One region of the Pedobacter sp. D749 genome, then DNA from elsewhere that is predicted to be linked to it. Evidence: riboswitches for the same ligand, from Rfam matches in the RefSeq annotation. Region 1 holds a riboswitch; the other holds the start of a gene.
The links. Region 1 has a riboswitch for thiamine pyrophosphate ahead of pnuC (nicotinamide riboside transporter PnuC). Riboswitches for the same ligand answer to the same signal wherever they lie in the genome.
Positions count from the first base shown of each region.

Region 2: linked by a shared signal. The riboswitch ahead of thiS (sulfur carrier protein ThiS) and the one ahead of pnuC (nicotinamide riboside transporter PnuC) in region 1 are both predicted to bind thiamine pyrophosphate.

Region 1 is NZ_CP079218.1:3,841,315-3,849,301, forward strand. It holds gene msrA (peptide-methionine (S)-S-oxide reductase MsrA) at 136-678, shown strand; gene KYH19_RS15465 (acyl-CoA dehydrogenase family protein) at 679-1,767, opposite strand; gene pnuC (nicotinamide riboside transporter PnuC) at 1,786-2,448, opposite strand; TPP riboswitch at 2,511-2,582, opposite strand; gene KYH19_RS15475 (DNA gyrase/topoisomerase IV subunit A) at 2,804-5,701, opposite strand; gene KYH19_RS15480 (PNGase F N-terminal domain-containing protein) at 6,257-7,942, opposite strand.
Region 2 is NZ_CP079218.1:5,187,170-5,195,156, reverse strand. It holds gene pepT (peptidase T) at 1-938, shown strand, start outside; gene KYH19_RS21320 (hypothetical protein) at 1,004-1,333, opposite strand; gene KYH19_RS21315 (aldose 1-epimerase family protein) at 1,467-2,333, shown strand; gene KYH19_RS21310 (Crp/Fnr family transcriptional regulator) at 2,407-2,973, opposite strand; gene KYH19_RS21305 (DUF1349 domain-containing protein) at 3,133-3,795, shown strand; gene KYH19_RS21300 (leucine-rich repeat-containing protein kinase family protein) at 3,979-5,280, opposite strand; TPP riboswitch at 5,754-5,842, shown strand; gene thiS (sulfur carrier protein ThiS) at 5,908-6,111, shown strand; gene thiC (phosphomethylpyrimidine synthase ThiC) at 6,142-7,987, shown strand, end outside.

The DNA.
Region 1 (7,987 bases):
ATTAGGTTTCATACAAAACATGTCCTCCTTAAAACACCCAGGAATAATTTAATCTTTAACTATACTGTAATATCAAAAAAATGTCTTTTTTTTGATTGATCTAAAAATTGGAACAGATTTTATATAATGTAGAATATGCAAATAGCAACATTTGGCGGAGGCTGTTTTTGGTGCACCGAAGCCGTTTTTCAGACATTGAATGGGGTAAGCCAGGTTACATCAGGCTACATGGGAGGAGATTTAAAGCATCCTACTTATATGGAAATTTGTAATGGCAATACCGGACACGCAGAAGTAATTCAAATTACGTTTGACGAGAACGTAATTTCGTTTAGTGAGTTGTTATTGGTATTCTTTAAAACCCACAATCCAACAACCCAAAATAGACAGGGTAATGATGTGGGTACGCAATACAGATCGGTAGTGTTTTACAAAAATGAAGATCAGAGAAAACTGACGGAGAAAATGATCGAAGATTTAACCAAACAGCAAATTTTCGACAAGCCCATTACAACAGAAGTTTGTCCTGTAGCCGAATTTTATGAGGCTGAAGACTACCATCAGAACTATTTTAGCAACAACCAGGGAAAACCTTATTGCGCATTTGTAATACAACCAAAACTGAATAAGTTTGCTACTGATTTTAGAGATAAAATTAAAACAGAGCTTTTGGAATAATTAAATTTCAAAAGTAAGTAAAGCATGCTGGCTTGCCGTATGAATATCTCTCCAAACCCTGTTAATTTCTGATTCCTTCTTTGCAGCCTCTAGGCCACAGTATGGAAATAAAGTAGCTGCCGATTTCCAACAGGCATGGGCCAATTTACGGCTTATTGAACTTACCTCGCTTAATTTGTCATCAGCAATTTCTCCATTACTCATTAACTGATTCCAGGACGCATCAAAAGTATGATAGAATTTTGCACGAAGGCTTAACACTTCTTCTTTGCAGCGGTTAAGTTCATGATTAAAAAACAAAATTTGTGCTTCGCTATATCTACCTAACCCGGAACGGGAGTAAAATGATTGCTCTACCAGCTTAATAAAATGATTGGTCATTCCTAAACTATTTACCGTTAACGTGGTTTCTGCGAGTTGCAAAAAGGGATAGTCAAAGCCAGAATCGGCCACTTCAATTTGCTGGTTAATTTTAAAGGCACGATTTTCTTCAACCTTTAAATCGCAAACTTCAAAAGCATGGCTCCCTGTGGCTATTAAACCAAAGTAAGACCAACCAGGTAAAATATTTACTTCCTCTTTTTTAAGGATGAATGACTTAATTTCCGGTTCTCCGTTTTCATCCAAAATGTCATCCCCATTTTCGTTTTTAATTGTACAGTTAGCAGTAAATATAGTAGCATGTAATGCACCACTGGCATAACTCCATTTTCCATTGAGCAGATAACCAGTTTGCGTTTTAATGGCCACACCACCAACAGCACCACTTCCGGCAAAACAAACTTCGGGATTAGCAAAAATCTCTGCAGCCAATTCGGGATTTAAAAACCCTGCAAACCAGCCTGCACCGGCACAAAGTGTAATGGTCCAGCCTAAACTTCCGTCGGCTTCTGCTAATTCTTCTTCCAGTCTTAAAATTTCAGGGAGTTTTTTGTTTGATCCTCCATAAATTTCAGGCACAAAAAGTTTAAACCAATTTTCCTGATAAGCCAGTTCTAAAATTTCGGGATGAAGTTTACCCATTTTTTCAGAAAGTGCGGCATAAGCTTTTACTTTTTCCTGCCAGGTAGTTGCTAATGTTTCACTCATGTTTTTTTTGTGTAGAATCTAATTAAGCCAACTTGAGCTTGTTTTTTTAATGATTTTGTTCCAGTCAAAAAATCCAAATATAGCTACGACGAACAAAAACGTAGTTAAACAGGCCATAAGCGGAAGCTTTTTATGAAATAGCAACGGAATGGCCACAATATTCGAAATATTCAGGAATATCCAGTTTTCTATTTTGCGTTTGGCCAACAGCCACATGCCTGCCCAGGCAGTAGCAGAAACAAAGGCATCTGCGATTGGAACATCTGATTTGGTAAAGAAAATATCTATTTTAGCAATTACAAAATGTTCAGGCAAATTGATTAGAGCGGTGTAGAAAATTCCGAATCCTATTACAGAAATTAAAACAGCTATAAGTAATTCTTTTCTTGTTGACCATAGAACCTCCATATGGTGATGATTTTCCTGATTTTTCCAAATTAGCCAACCATACACGCTCATTACCAAATAATAAACATTAAGTACAATTTCTGCATATAAATTCGCTTTGTATAATAAGCTCATCACCAATAATATAGAAATGATCCCGGTTGGATAAAGCCAGATATTATTTTTCCTCGCCAATAAAACTTCAGATACGCCAAAACCAACAGCCAGCCATTCGATTAATGAGGTGTGTAAAATCTGCTCCTGAAAAAGCTTAAACCAATCTTGAAAATTCATTTACAATAATTTGCTTTGCAGCCGGTAAAAAACAATTAGCTACTGTTTTCAGGGCGAAACAGTTTTGTAAATTTAACCTCTTCCTACGGCGGCATTACCCGCATCAGGTTCATTAGAAGGTGTAAGGTTTGAGGTATAGGGCGTAAGGTTAAACCCTATACCTTAAACCTCTTGGCTTAAACCTCTAAATGGGTATAATCTCAGCAAATTGATGGCAACAGAAATTGCAACATCAAAAAGCACCCCTTTGAGCATGGCAAATATAGCTTTAAAAATGAAATGTTTTGGTTGAAATACGAAGAGTTGTCAACTTTCTTGCCACCAGGCCTTTAAAGTTGACAACTCTCAAGTCTATTTAAAACAAGCCCAACTGTCCCTTATCGTCAATATCAATATCATCCGGATTGGTAATTTCGAAATCTATCTTTTTAGCAGGTTTTTCTTCAACCTCAGGTTTCTCTTCGGTTTTAACCTCTTCCTTTTTAACAGGTTCGGCTGCTGGCTTTGTTTTTTCTACTACTGGCTTTTCTACTGCAACAGGTTTTTCTTTTACCTCTGGCTTATGCGCTTTAACTACAGGTGTTTCTGCACGTTCAAATTTAGGTTTTGGCTGCGTTGCAACAGCTTCATCCGTAATTGTAGCATCATTGGCTTCAGTATCAGTTGCCGCTTCTTCATTACTAACCGCCTCATTAGCCGTTATGCCATCATCCTCATTTTCCTCAACACTGGTTTCTTCAGTTTCTTCAACAACCACTTCAGGTTCTTCTAATACCACTTTCTGTACATCATGTGGAGATAACCGATTACCATTTGCTTTTAATCCTTTAACATCAATCAATTCAGCTAAGGTTAAATCCAACGTTTCCGGAATCTGGGTTTTGCCCTTTAAAACATCAACAATAATTTTCGCTGCCGGATTTGAAGTAAGGTACAGCAACTTCGATTTCTGCTCCTCGCTTATAAAAATGGTTTTCCTTCCGTTAGCTTGCAGTTCGAATGCAAAACGTTTGATATAATAGTTCTGCGCTTTGCCTTCAAAATGAACAGCGGCAAAAATCTGTTCAGGATCGAACTTCTGAATCAGGATTAATCCGTCATCAAAGTGATTGCTCAGTTCGAAAGAACTTAACTCGTAGTAACCATCTTTATGTACCTGCAAAATACGGTCATCGCCATCAAATTCACCCAGGTATTTTCCACGGCCATCAACATTTAAGCGTTTTAATAAATCATCGTACCAGATTTTAAGACCCGATAAGGTAGAAACGCCTTTACTCTTCAGAATGATTTTTTTAACCGGGTATTTTGAAATAATATTTCCCTGCGATCCACGTCCTTTAATGGCCACTTCTGCAAAATCCTGATCGAACTGAAGTTTACGCAATTTAGAATGCGGTTTCAAGGCAACATTCACAATTTCCGCCTCACCATTCGGGTTGGCAGTAAAATATAAAACCTTTGAGCCTTTCGATCCTTTGGTTAAATCGTATTCCTTATCGCGTGTTACCCCAACTACGGCAAACCTTTTAATATACGACGTACCGCTGGCACCATCCTTATAAACCATATTGTAAATGGTACGCTCGTCGTTTTTCTTAAACACCTGGGCATGAATAATGCCTTTACCTACAAAGGTCTTATCAGCCACCTTAGTGATGATACATTTACCATCTTCGCGGAAAACAATTACCTCGTCTATATCCGAACAATCAGCCACAAATTCATCCTTACGCAAACCAGAACCGATAAATCCGTCCTCACGGTTCATGTACAGTTTCACGTTCGCTAATGCAACTTTCGATGCTTCTACCCGATCGAATAAACGGATTTCGGTTTTACGCTCCCTTCCTTTTCCATATTTACTCAATAATTTCTGGTACCAGGCAATTGCATAATCGGTAAGATGTTTTAAATGGTTTTTAACGACTTTAATCTCATCTTCCAGGTTTTTCATCTGCTCATCGGCCTTTTTCACATCAAAACGGGTGATGCTACTCATTGGCTTATCAATCAGTTTCTTAAAATCCTCAGGTAATATTTCGCGGTAAAGCGATGGTTTAAACGGATCGAATAAAATATGTAATACCTCAACTACGGTATCAAAATTGGATGAGTTTTCATATTCAGGATTTTTGTACATCCCCTCCTGAATAAATATTTTAAGTAACGAACTAAAGAAAATTTTCTCCTGCAACTCGTGCAAGCGAATCTCCAGCTCTCTCTTTAATAAATATTTAGTGTGTTTAGTATTTTCAATCAGGATATCGTTCACACTCAAAAAGAGCGGCTTATCACCCTGGATAATACATGTATTTGGCGAAATCGACACCTCACAGGCCGTAAAGGCATACAATGCATCAATGGTTACATCAGGCGAAATACCCGGTGCCAGGTGCACTACAATTTCTACATTGGCCGCCGTGTTATCCTCAATCTTTTTAATCTTGATTTTGCCTTTATCATTGGCAGATAAAATACTATCGATAACAGAACCCGTTGTGGTGCTGAACGGAACTTCGGTAATCACCAAAGTCTTTTTATCCTTCTCCGTTATTTTCGCACGAACGCGGATTTTACCTCCACGCTGCCCTTCATTATAATTCGAGAAATCGGCCATTCCGCCCGTAAAAAAATCGGGCAATATATTAGGGCGCACCCCTTTAAGCGCTTCTATCGAGGCATCCAGTAATTCGATAAAATTGTGCGGCATTACCTTGGTAGCCAAACCCACGGCAATACCCTCAGCCCCTTGTGCCAATAACAAAGGGAATTTTACCGGTAAAGTGATCGGTTCGTTGTTACGCCCATCATAACTTAACTGCCATTCGGTAGTATCTGGGTTAAACACCACATCGTTGGCAAATTTTGATAAACGTGCCTCAATATAACGGGGTGCAGCAGCACTATCGCCAGTAACCGGATCGCCCCAGTTACCCTGCATATCAATTAATAAATCCTTTTGACCAATCTGTACCATTGCATCGCCAATAGATGCATCACCATGCGGGTGATATTTCATGGTATTACCGATTACGTTGGCTGCTTTGTTGAAACGCCCGTCATCCATCTCTTTCAAAGAGTGCATAATGCGTCGTTGAACGGGCTTTAAACCATCGTTAATGTGTGGAACTGCCCTGTCGAGAATTACATAAGACGCATAATCGAGAAACCAGTTTTCGTATAAACCGTTGATTGGGGTTATGGTATGTTTGTGCTCTTCGTTTACGTTTTGATCTAATTCTTCACTCATTTATTTACAAAAATTGGCAGCCGTAAATATAATAAAAATGATTACACAGAGTGAAGAGAGGTTATTCACATTTTGAGATCTAAAAAGTCGTCATCTCGACTGAAACGAAGTGGAACGGAGAGATCTATCCAGATAGATTTCTCAACTGCGTTGTACTCCACTCGAAATGACGATCGCTGGGTACCCATCTCTAGAAAATAATATTATCCTATCGGCTGGTGTCTCACCTCCAGAAATCTAAATTTGTTTATGTTGATTTGGAAAGCAGGTTCCGTAAGTTTTGTTAAGCGTTACTCTGGCTTTCCGGTACGATCTTTTTTGTCCTCATGCCCCACTGCTCATGGCCGCAAAAAAGGATCTCCTCTTCAATCCGGTTTAGAAAGATAGTTTTGTGCTGCTATTTAGGGCTGCAGGATGCATAAGATAAAACCAAGCGCTTAGGAACGAGCAACAAAAAATCTGTTCATTTGAGCTTATATTAACTTAAATGCCTTACATGGTAAAAAGAGGCAAGAAAAAGATCCTTCACTGCGTTCAGGATGACAAATCATTTGGTTATTCCACCCCCAACAACACGCCCGAAACATTCCATGCACTTGAGCTGCCGCCTTCTGGTTTACCCATCGGGATGGTTACTTTTATGGTATGTGGTCCGGCCTTTAAATCTCCTAAACTAATCCACTCCGGATTGGTAACTGTGCCTGGGCACCAGTTAGAACGGCTTAAATCCGACGAGGAAAGACCAGTTTCAAAATTTCCGGATGCAGGATTCGATAAGCGGTAAGAACCGCAATCCTGCCGCCATGGTGTAAAAGCGAAGGTTTCTTTCTCATCCAGCCAGATGGTATTTTTCCGTGGCACAAACTCATCGCCATTACCCCAGCCACCATGGCCTGTTGTAATGTAACGCAGTTTAGCATTTTTTAGGTCTTTGGTTAAGGTAAAAGAAACTTCCAATCCTTTATCGCTGCTAAACATGGTTGCATATTCTTGTCCGGCCATTTCCATTACATTAGTCGAGTTAAATAAAGGCAAAATCACTTCTTTGGCTTCTTTTGCACTTCCACCATTATGCAGTGTTATATTTAAAGAAACTTTATGTCCACCTTTATCATAGTTACCAATAAAAACAGCTATCCAAACTTCTTTTCCATTTACCAGCGGAAACAATTCTGAAACATCCTGTCTGTAATAAACTTTATCCGCCCAATTTTTATCCTTCAATTTTAAAGTATTGTATTTACCAACACCAAAAGGAGTAAAAAAGCGCATTAATTCTATAACCGGATTATAATTTGCTGTGGCAACAACGCCCTGGTATTTCTTCCCGTTGCCATTATCATAAACAGGCAGGTCTTTAACAGAATTTTTAAGTGCATCCATTAAACTGATCTGTTTATCAGTCGGGATAATAAATACCGATCCTGTTCTATCGTAAGCATCGCCGTTAGATTGCTCGGTTAAATCGACAAAAACATTAGGATTGGACTGGTATTCGGGAAATTTAACTTTCCTGGCAATCACAGTTCCTCCTGCAAATCGGAATACAGAATCGTTCGATTGTGGTTTATCTATAAAATTAATCGTTTCATTATTAAAAACACTTAGCGTGGTAAACCGGCTTTTCCAAAGCAAATCTTTATACGTTAATCCATCTGTTAGCTTAGCGCTTATTTTTTGGAGATCGACCGGTTTCGAATTTTTAACTTCCCCGATTTTTACAGCAGTTATAAAGCTATTGCCATTGCGCACCTGCTCTAAAACCAAACCAAGGTTCTGGCCTAAATTGGTTGGCGCAGCTTTTATTCCGGCATCAGTTGTATACCATAAGTCTATCCGATTAGAGTTAACAACTGTAGTTGCCTTTTTGCAGGTATAACCCAAAATCACTTTGGTTTCGTTACCCAACTCAAAAGCCTGCTTACCAATTGCAAGGCTATCAGCAGTCGCAATTTGTTTATCTGTATCTAAATCGGCAACCTGAAACAAAATTTGCGCAGGTTTAGTAACAATACTCTGTTCGTAAGGATACTTTGCCTTATGATCGAGAATACCAGCATTACTAATTAAATTCTGGCTTGCTGAAGCCAATACCACAGTTGGATTACGGTCTTCTTTTGGCTTCCCATCAGTCGAACGGAAATAAACTATTTTATAAACCATATTATTTTTAAGTACAGCCTGCGCATTGGCACCAAAAGAAATAAAAGCAGAGAAAATAAGGATGTAGAGTTGTTTCATTATGCTTAAAAAACCAAATATAAGGATAAAGCCGGAGGCCCGAGA
Region 2 (7,987 bases), 1.3 Mb from region 1:
AGGGACAAGACTTAATTCTACCAGATGATCACCATATTGTTATCAAACTTTCTGAACACAAAGACCTAAAACATCAGATTGGAAATGATATTATTACCGCTAGCGGCACAACTTTATTGGGCGCAGACAATAAAGCTGGACTAGCAGAAATTATGGAAGCTGCAGCATTTTTAATGAAAAACCAAGAGGTAAAACACGGAACCATCAAACTTCTTTTTACACCAGATGAAGAAATAGGCAGGGGTGTAGACAAAGCAGATTTAAAGAAATTAGGTGCCGATTTTGGCTATACGATAGATGGAGAAACACTGGGCTCCATTGAAGATGAAACTTTTTCTGCGGATGGTGCCACCCTTAAGGTTTATGGCGTAAGTACACATCCGGGCTTTGCAAAAGGAAAAATGGAAAGCGCTATAAAAATCCTCGCTGAAATTTTAGATTCGCTGCCAAAAAATACACTTACACCAGAAGCTACACACCAAAAGGAAGGGTTTATCCATCCGGTAAGTATAAATGGGCAGGTAGAAGAGGCAGAAGCACAGTTTATCATCAGGGATTTTACCGATGAAAAACTAGCCGCACATGGGCAGTTTTTGGAAGAAACTGTAAAAAAGGTAATGGCGAACTATCCGAAATCTACCTACAAGCTTAATATTAAAGCACAATATCGCAATATGAAACAGATTTTAGATCAGCATCCTAAAATTGTGCAATATGGCATTGAAGCCATTGAAAGAGCTGGCGTGGTTGCCAAACAACAAAGTATCCGTGGTGGAACAGATGGCTCGCGACTTTCATTTATGGGTTTACCATGTCCCAATATTTTTGCCGGCGAACATGCCTTTCATAGTAAACAAGAATGGGTAAGCGTACAGGATATGGAAAAAGCTATACAAACCATTATAAATATTGCTTGTATTTGGGAAGAGAAGGGGTAAGTCCTGAGTCAGTAGTCTTGAGTCTAATCATCGATTAATAAGGACTATTGACTTTGGACTCAGGACTAATAAGAAGCTTGTCCAATATCTAACCTCGCAATTTTTCCTTCTTTGTTTACCTGAAATTTAAAGCAGGTTTTAAAATCGCCCCATTGGTCGGAGTGGAAATGACCATATACCTCCAAACCATTGTTTTCAACTTTATCTATACAGGTAAAACGCTCATGCCCTAGTGCTTTCCTGAAGAAATTATTAAATTTCATCTGGTTCCCGTCATCATAAAAGGCAACTTCGGCAGCAAATAAAGAAAACCACGTTTTCTCATCGCCTTTTTGCAACGCCATAATCGCAGCCTTTACTTTTACATTTGATAATTTGGTTAAATCTATCGCCATAGCTTCTGATCTTGTTTTGAGGGAAAGTAAATTTGCGGATAATAAAACAAACGGGGTATTAAGCTTTAAGCCGTGATCAAAATTAATAAAAAAGATATTTTTAAAGCCCATCTTTTTACTAATTTAGCTTGTCATGATAACTCTCGAAAACGACTATATAAAAGTTAGCCTGGCGGCTAAAGGCGCAGAACTTCAAGGTTTATTTAGCAAAGAAACCAAGCTGGAATATTTATGGAATGCCAACCCAAAGTATTGGGCAAAACATAGCCCGGTTTTATTTCCCATAGTTGGCTCATTAAAAAATAACAGTTTTAACTATGAAGGTAAAAATTATGAGTTACCCAGGCATGGATTTGCCCGCGACCATATATTCAGTTTCGAAAAAATAAGTGAAAACGAAGCTGTTTTTACGTTAACCCAAAATGAAGATACGTTAAAAGTATATCCCTTTGATTTCGAGCTGAAACTGAGGTACCGGCTAATCGGCAGGAAACTGAATTTAACTTATGAGGTAAGAAATACGGGTACTGCCGAACTTCTATTTTCCATTGGTGCGCATCCGGCATTTGCGGTACCAAACACGCCAAATACCGTTTACGAAGATTACTATCTGGCTTTTAATGCTGATGAGAAATTAAGCTATTGGAAACTTGAAGATGGCCTGGTGGCCGATGAAACCAAAAATATCGAGCTTAATGCACATCAGCTAAAGCTTAAACATGATTTGTTTTATAACGATGCGTTGGTTTTTAAAACCCTGCAAAGCAACTGCATTAGTTTGCTCAACACTAAAAATGATTATGGCCTCCATTTCCATTTTGAAGATTTTCCATTTTTTGGAATATGGGCGGCAACCGATGCGCCATTTGTATGTTTAGAGCCTTGGTGCGGAGTTGCTGATGGCGTTAACCACGATCAGGAATTAACCCACAAAGAGGGCATAATAAAGCTTGATCCAGGCAAAAACTGGTCGCGCTTTTGGGAAGTAGAGTGTTTTTAAACTAGTTTTTTATTGATTGGTTTATTTATCAAAGTAACGTGCAGTGCTTTATCTGGTTAAGATTTTTTTCCTACTAAAGCGATAACCTGCTTAATGTTTCTCTGGTTACCCCAAGATAAGATGCAATAAGGGTTTTCGGAATCCTTTGCTGTAAAGATGGATATTGGTTGCACCATTGTTTGTAACGCTCGCCGGCATTGTTACTCAATAAAGCCAATACCCGCTTTTGTAAAGCCATATTCCCTGTCGTATACTTTTTCCTGAAAAAATATTCCATTTTGCGTGAAGAGTCACAAAGCTTTTCCTTGTTTTCAAAAGAGATGGAAAGTGTTTCGGTATCTTCTATACAGTCTACATTTAAAGTGGCAGGCATGCCAGTATTAAAAGCATTTGGGTCTGAAAACCACCATTCTTCCATGGCCAACTGTAAAATATATTCTTTTCCTTCATTATCGGTATATGAAGATTTTACGATGCCTTTCACAACAAAATGTTCCTGGCTGGCCACATCACCCGCCTGGATAATGTACTGATGTTTTTTGTATTTCCGTTTGGTAAAAAAAGATGCAGCATGTTCAAATTCTTCATCTGTTAAACAGATAATCTGGTGAATGTGTGCTCTTAAAAAATCTAATTCCATGTTTATTATGCAAACAAATGTACTCTTTATTGCAGATTTTTAAACCCAACACACTTGTTTTGATCAAATATCGGCGTGATAATCATCACATTAAAATAGTGATATATGTCCTTTACAAAAATTTGTGCTTGCATTATGTTTGCAGCACACAACACACAAATGAAACTTAAATTATTAGCCTTAATCGCCGTATCATCATCTTTAATTTGCCTAAAGGCACATGCCCAGAGTTTAGCAAAAATGAACTGGTTTAACGAACCCGAAAAATGGGAAATTAAAGATAAAAATACCTTTAGCTTGTTCGTTCCTGCAAAAACCGATTATTGGCGCATTTCGCATTATGGTTTTACGGTTGATGATGCCCCTTTTTATTATGCTACTTATGGTGGCGAATTCGAGGTAAAAGTGAAAATTACCGGAAATTATGTAACCACGTTTGATCAAATGGGATTGATGCTTCGCATTAATGAAGAAGAATGGATTAAAGCAGGAGTTGAATTTGTTAATGGGAAACAAAATGTAAGCGCCGTTGTAACGCATAAAACGAGCGACTGGAGCGTGGTAGAATTGGAGAAAGCACCTGCATCAATCTGGATGAAAGCGATTAGAAAACTAGATGCAGTAGAAATTTTCTATTCATTTGATGATAAAAAATATACCATGCTGCGTACCTGTTATTTTAAAGATAATGCCCCGGTAATGGTTGGCCTTGTGGCTGCATGCCCTGATGGGAAAGGTTTTAACGCTACATTCGAAAATTTTAAAGTTACGCCTACGCCAGATCAGCGCAGGTTGGATTGGGCAAAAAAACAACAGAATTAATGAGACTCACCCGTACCGTCATTTTGAGCGATTGCAACGCAGTTAAGAACCCGAAGGCTCAGCGAACTAAATCTATCTAAAGCGTATTTTTTGACTTAGATCTCTCCATTTCGCTGCGCTCCAGTCGAGATGACGCGAAGATTCCCTCCTGCGCGAGAATCACGACCTTTCTAGTAATTTTGATTAAATCTGAGCCAACTGATCAACCAAATCCTGAAAACCTGGTCGCTCTAAAGGCACTGTAGCCAAACAGGCATCTTTAAGTTCACTGATCATTTTATAAACTTCCTCACTTACTTCTTCGTTTTTTAAAGAAAGTAAATCATCAAGCAGATAACCATAAGCGCTTACTTCTATCCGTTCCAGTACCTTAGCCGTTTCAGTAGAAGTTTTATCGTAAAAACTGGCTGCACCAAAATCGCCGAATAAAGTACTGCCTTCATCATCAATTAAAGTATTGTGCGCATATAAATCGCCATGCATAATGCCCGCTTTATGTAATTGAGCAGCCAATGAAGCAATGGTTTTAGCAATACCGATGATCTGTTTTTCAGAAAGTTTTCTGTCAGTAGGAAAAACATCCTTTGTACAGCTTTCTAAACTTGGCGGATTGCCAAGATTGTAAAAATGATTCGGAATCAGATCCATTACCAAGCCTTTTTTATCATCCGGATGGTGCGTAATCCGTCCGATCAGGTTAACCAAACCCGGATGGTAGCCTGCAGCAATATAGGCCGTCATTTCATCTTCGGGCAGGCCATCGCTGGTAACATTTCCCTTAAATATTTTAACGGCTACTTCAGTAGTTTCTTCTCCAATTGTTCTGTTGGCTTTCGAAATGACACCCGATGCACCCTCACCTAACAAATGGCTGATTTCCAAATCGTGCCAATGGATTAATGAAAGTGTTTCTACAGCCGGCGTTTTACTAAAGTTATTGCCTGAAAATGCAACCCACGAAAGTTTTGGCAGTTGCGTAATCCATTGCGGCAATTCCTGCAATTTATTCGCCGCAATCCGCAATAATGCTAAATTCTGGCAATTGCTCAATTCATCGGGCAATTGCGCCAAACGGTTTCCCGAAAGCATCAGTTTTTGCATCCTTTTGCAAAGGCCAATTTCCTTAGGCAATTCAGCAATATTGTTATTGGTTAAAATTAACCAGTGTAAATTCGGGTTGATCGACTTCGGTGGTACCATTTCAATCTGGTTGGATTTAAAACCAACAATATCCAGCGAAGGGCAATCGCCCAGTACTTCTGGTAAAATCGTGAAAAGGTTTTCGGAACAGAAAAAAATCTTCAACTTCTTTAAACTGCCAAAATCGGCAGGCAAGGCACTTAGCTTATTAAAAGATAAATCCAGCACTTCCAAAGTATCGGCCAACTCGAATATTTCCATTGGAAACTCGGTCAGGTTTTCAGAAAGCTTTAAAGATACTGCTCCTTTAAGTTCGCCACTTTGTAGTGCTAACAGGTTTTGCATAGGTGTGCTGGTTTCTAGTTAAGACAACGAAGATAGAGGTTTTTCTTAAGTCGGGGTTGATCAACGCTTAATCCCACATGCGTTCTTAATTCCTAAGGGACAATTTATTTAATTTGAGCCATATAAGACATAAAAGGATCATATAAGCTCAATATCCTTAAATGTTCTTCAATGTCTTATATGGTAAAAACTTTACGCCCTTCGCGTATCTCTCTATGCGCTTTGCAGTTAAAAAAATGGAAAATGTAAGATGGATGATGGAATTGATTCTGCTCTACCATTTATTAACCCATTTAAACAACTATCATTCACTCTCTATATTACAAAAAAACTAAATAGATTTCATCTATATATACACCTCCTCTACAACTTAAAACCAATACGTAACAACAATTAACCCTAGCGCATCTTTCTAACACCATAGCCCAATTTATTTTTTAATTTGCATTAGAAATTTAATCGCATATATTTACAAAAAACTTTAGGGGTGCCTACGTGCTGAGAAATACCCTTTGAACCTGATGCAGTTAGTACTGCCGAAGGGAAAAGTGAAAGCAATCTTAATATTGCTTTCTTTTCGACCTCCATTTTGGGGCAATCTCTATAGTTTTTCCAATTTTTTAAAATATGGAAGTAACTATAAACAATCAAAACTATCTGCTTAACGAGGCCTGTTCCATCGAACAGATGCTTGCTGATGTCATTTCAACCGAAACAAATGGCCTTGCCATAGCCGTTAACCAAACCATCATTTCCAAATCTGTTTGGGATAAGCATGTGCTAAACCCAGGTGATCAGATTATACTCATTAAAGCCACTCAGGGAGGCTAATGTAGAATTATTGAATGATTGAGTGAGAGAATGGAAGGTCTAACCTACTCATTCAATATTCAATCATTCAATAATTCATTCACTCAACTATTCAATCATCCTAATATGAAAAAAGAAAAAACACCAAACCAGGAAGTCATCAGCCGCAGTCCATTTCCGGCTTCACGCAAAATATTTGTACCGGGCAAAATTCATAATATCCAGGTCGCCATGCGCGAAATCAGCTTAACGGAAACCAAAATTCACAACGGATTTGGCCTGACCGAACCCAATCCACCCGTAACCGTGTATGATACCAGTGGCCCTTATACCGACCCGAATGCGGTTATTGATGTAAGGAAAGGAATTCCGAGATTAAGGGAGCAATGGATTAAAGACAGACAGGATGTAACACAGCTTGATCAATTATCTTCTGCTTACGGGCAACAACGCCTCGCGGATGATAAACTCAATGCTTTACGCTTTAACTATACCAATAAACCTTATAAAGCCCAGCCGGGTGCGAATGTATCGCAGATGCATTATGCAAAAAAAGGCATCATTACAGCCGAAATGGAATACATTGCCATCAGGGAAAACCAGCAGATCGAACTGTTAAATGCGCAATTGGGCGATCAGCACGAGGTAATGAACCACCAGCACCAGGGCAATAGTTTTGGTGCCAACACCCCAAAAGGCTACATCACACCCGAATTTGTAAGGGCAGAGGTAGCCGCGGGCAGGGCAGTAATCCCCTGCAATATCAACCATCCTGAATTGGAACCGATGATTATTGGTCGTAATTTCCTGGTGAAAATCAATGCCAATATTGGCAATTCCGCGGTTACTTCTACCATCGAAGAAGAAGTAGAAAAAGCCGTGTGGGCCTGCCGTTGGGGTGCCGACACCATTATGGACCTTTCTACAGGGAAAAATATTCATGAAACCCGCGAATGGATTATCCGCAATTCGCCGGTGCCCATCGGTACCGTTCCAATTTATCAGGCCCTGGAAAAGGTAAACGGCAAAGCCGAAGACCTCACTTGGGAAATCTTCCGTGATACGTTGATTGAGCAGGCCGAACAAGGCGTCGATTATTTTACCATCCATGCCGGGGTACTGCTTCGTTATGTGCCATTAACGGCGAAAAGAATTACCGGAATTGTTTCTCGTGGCGGATCGATCATGGCGAAATGGTGTTTGGCACATCATAAAGAAAACTTCCTTTATACCCATTTTGAAGAAATCTGTGAGATCATGAAAGCTTACGATGTGGCTTTCTCTTTAGGTGATGGTTTAAGGCCAGGTTGTATTGCCGATGCCAACGATGCTGCACAGTTTTCGGAGCTCGAAACGCTTGGCGAACTCACTAAAATTGCCTGGAAACACGATGTACAAACGATTATCGAAGGGCCAGGACATGTACCCATGCACCTGATTAAAGCGAATATGGAAAAGCAGCTTGACCATTGTGGTGAAGCACCCTTTTATACTTTAGGCCCTTTAACTATCGATATCGCACCCGGTTATGATCACATTACTTCAGCCATTGGTGCCGCGATGATTGGCTGGTTTGGAACAGCGATGCTCTGTTATGTAACGCCGAAAGAACATTTAGGCTTACCAAATAAAAAAGATGTAAAAGATGGTGTAATTACCTATAAAATTGCAGCCCATGCGGCTGATTTGGCTAAAGGTCACCCCGGTGCACAATACCGTGATAATGCTTTGAGTAAAGCGAGATTCGAGTTTAGGTGGGAAGACCAGTTTAATTTATCGCTCGATCCGGATACCGCAAAAGAATTCCATGATGAAACCTTGCCGGCAGAAGGTGCCAAAATTGCACATTTCTGCTCCATGTGCGGCCCAAATTTCTGTTCGATGAAAATTACACAAG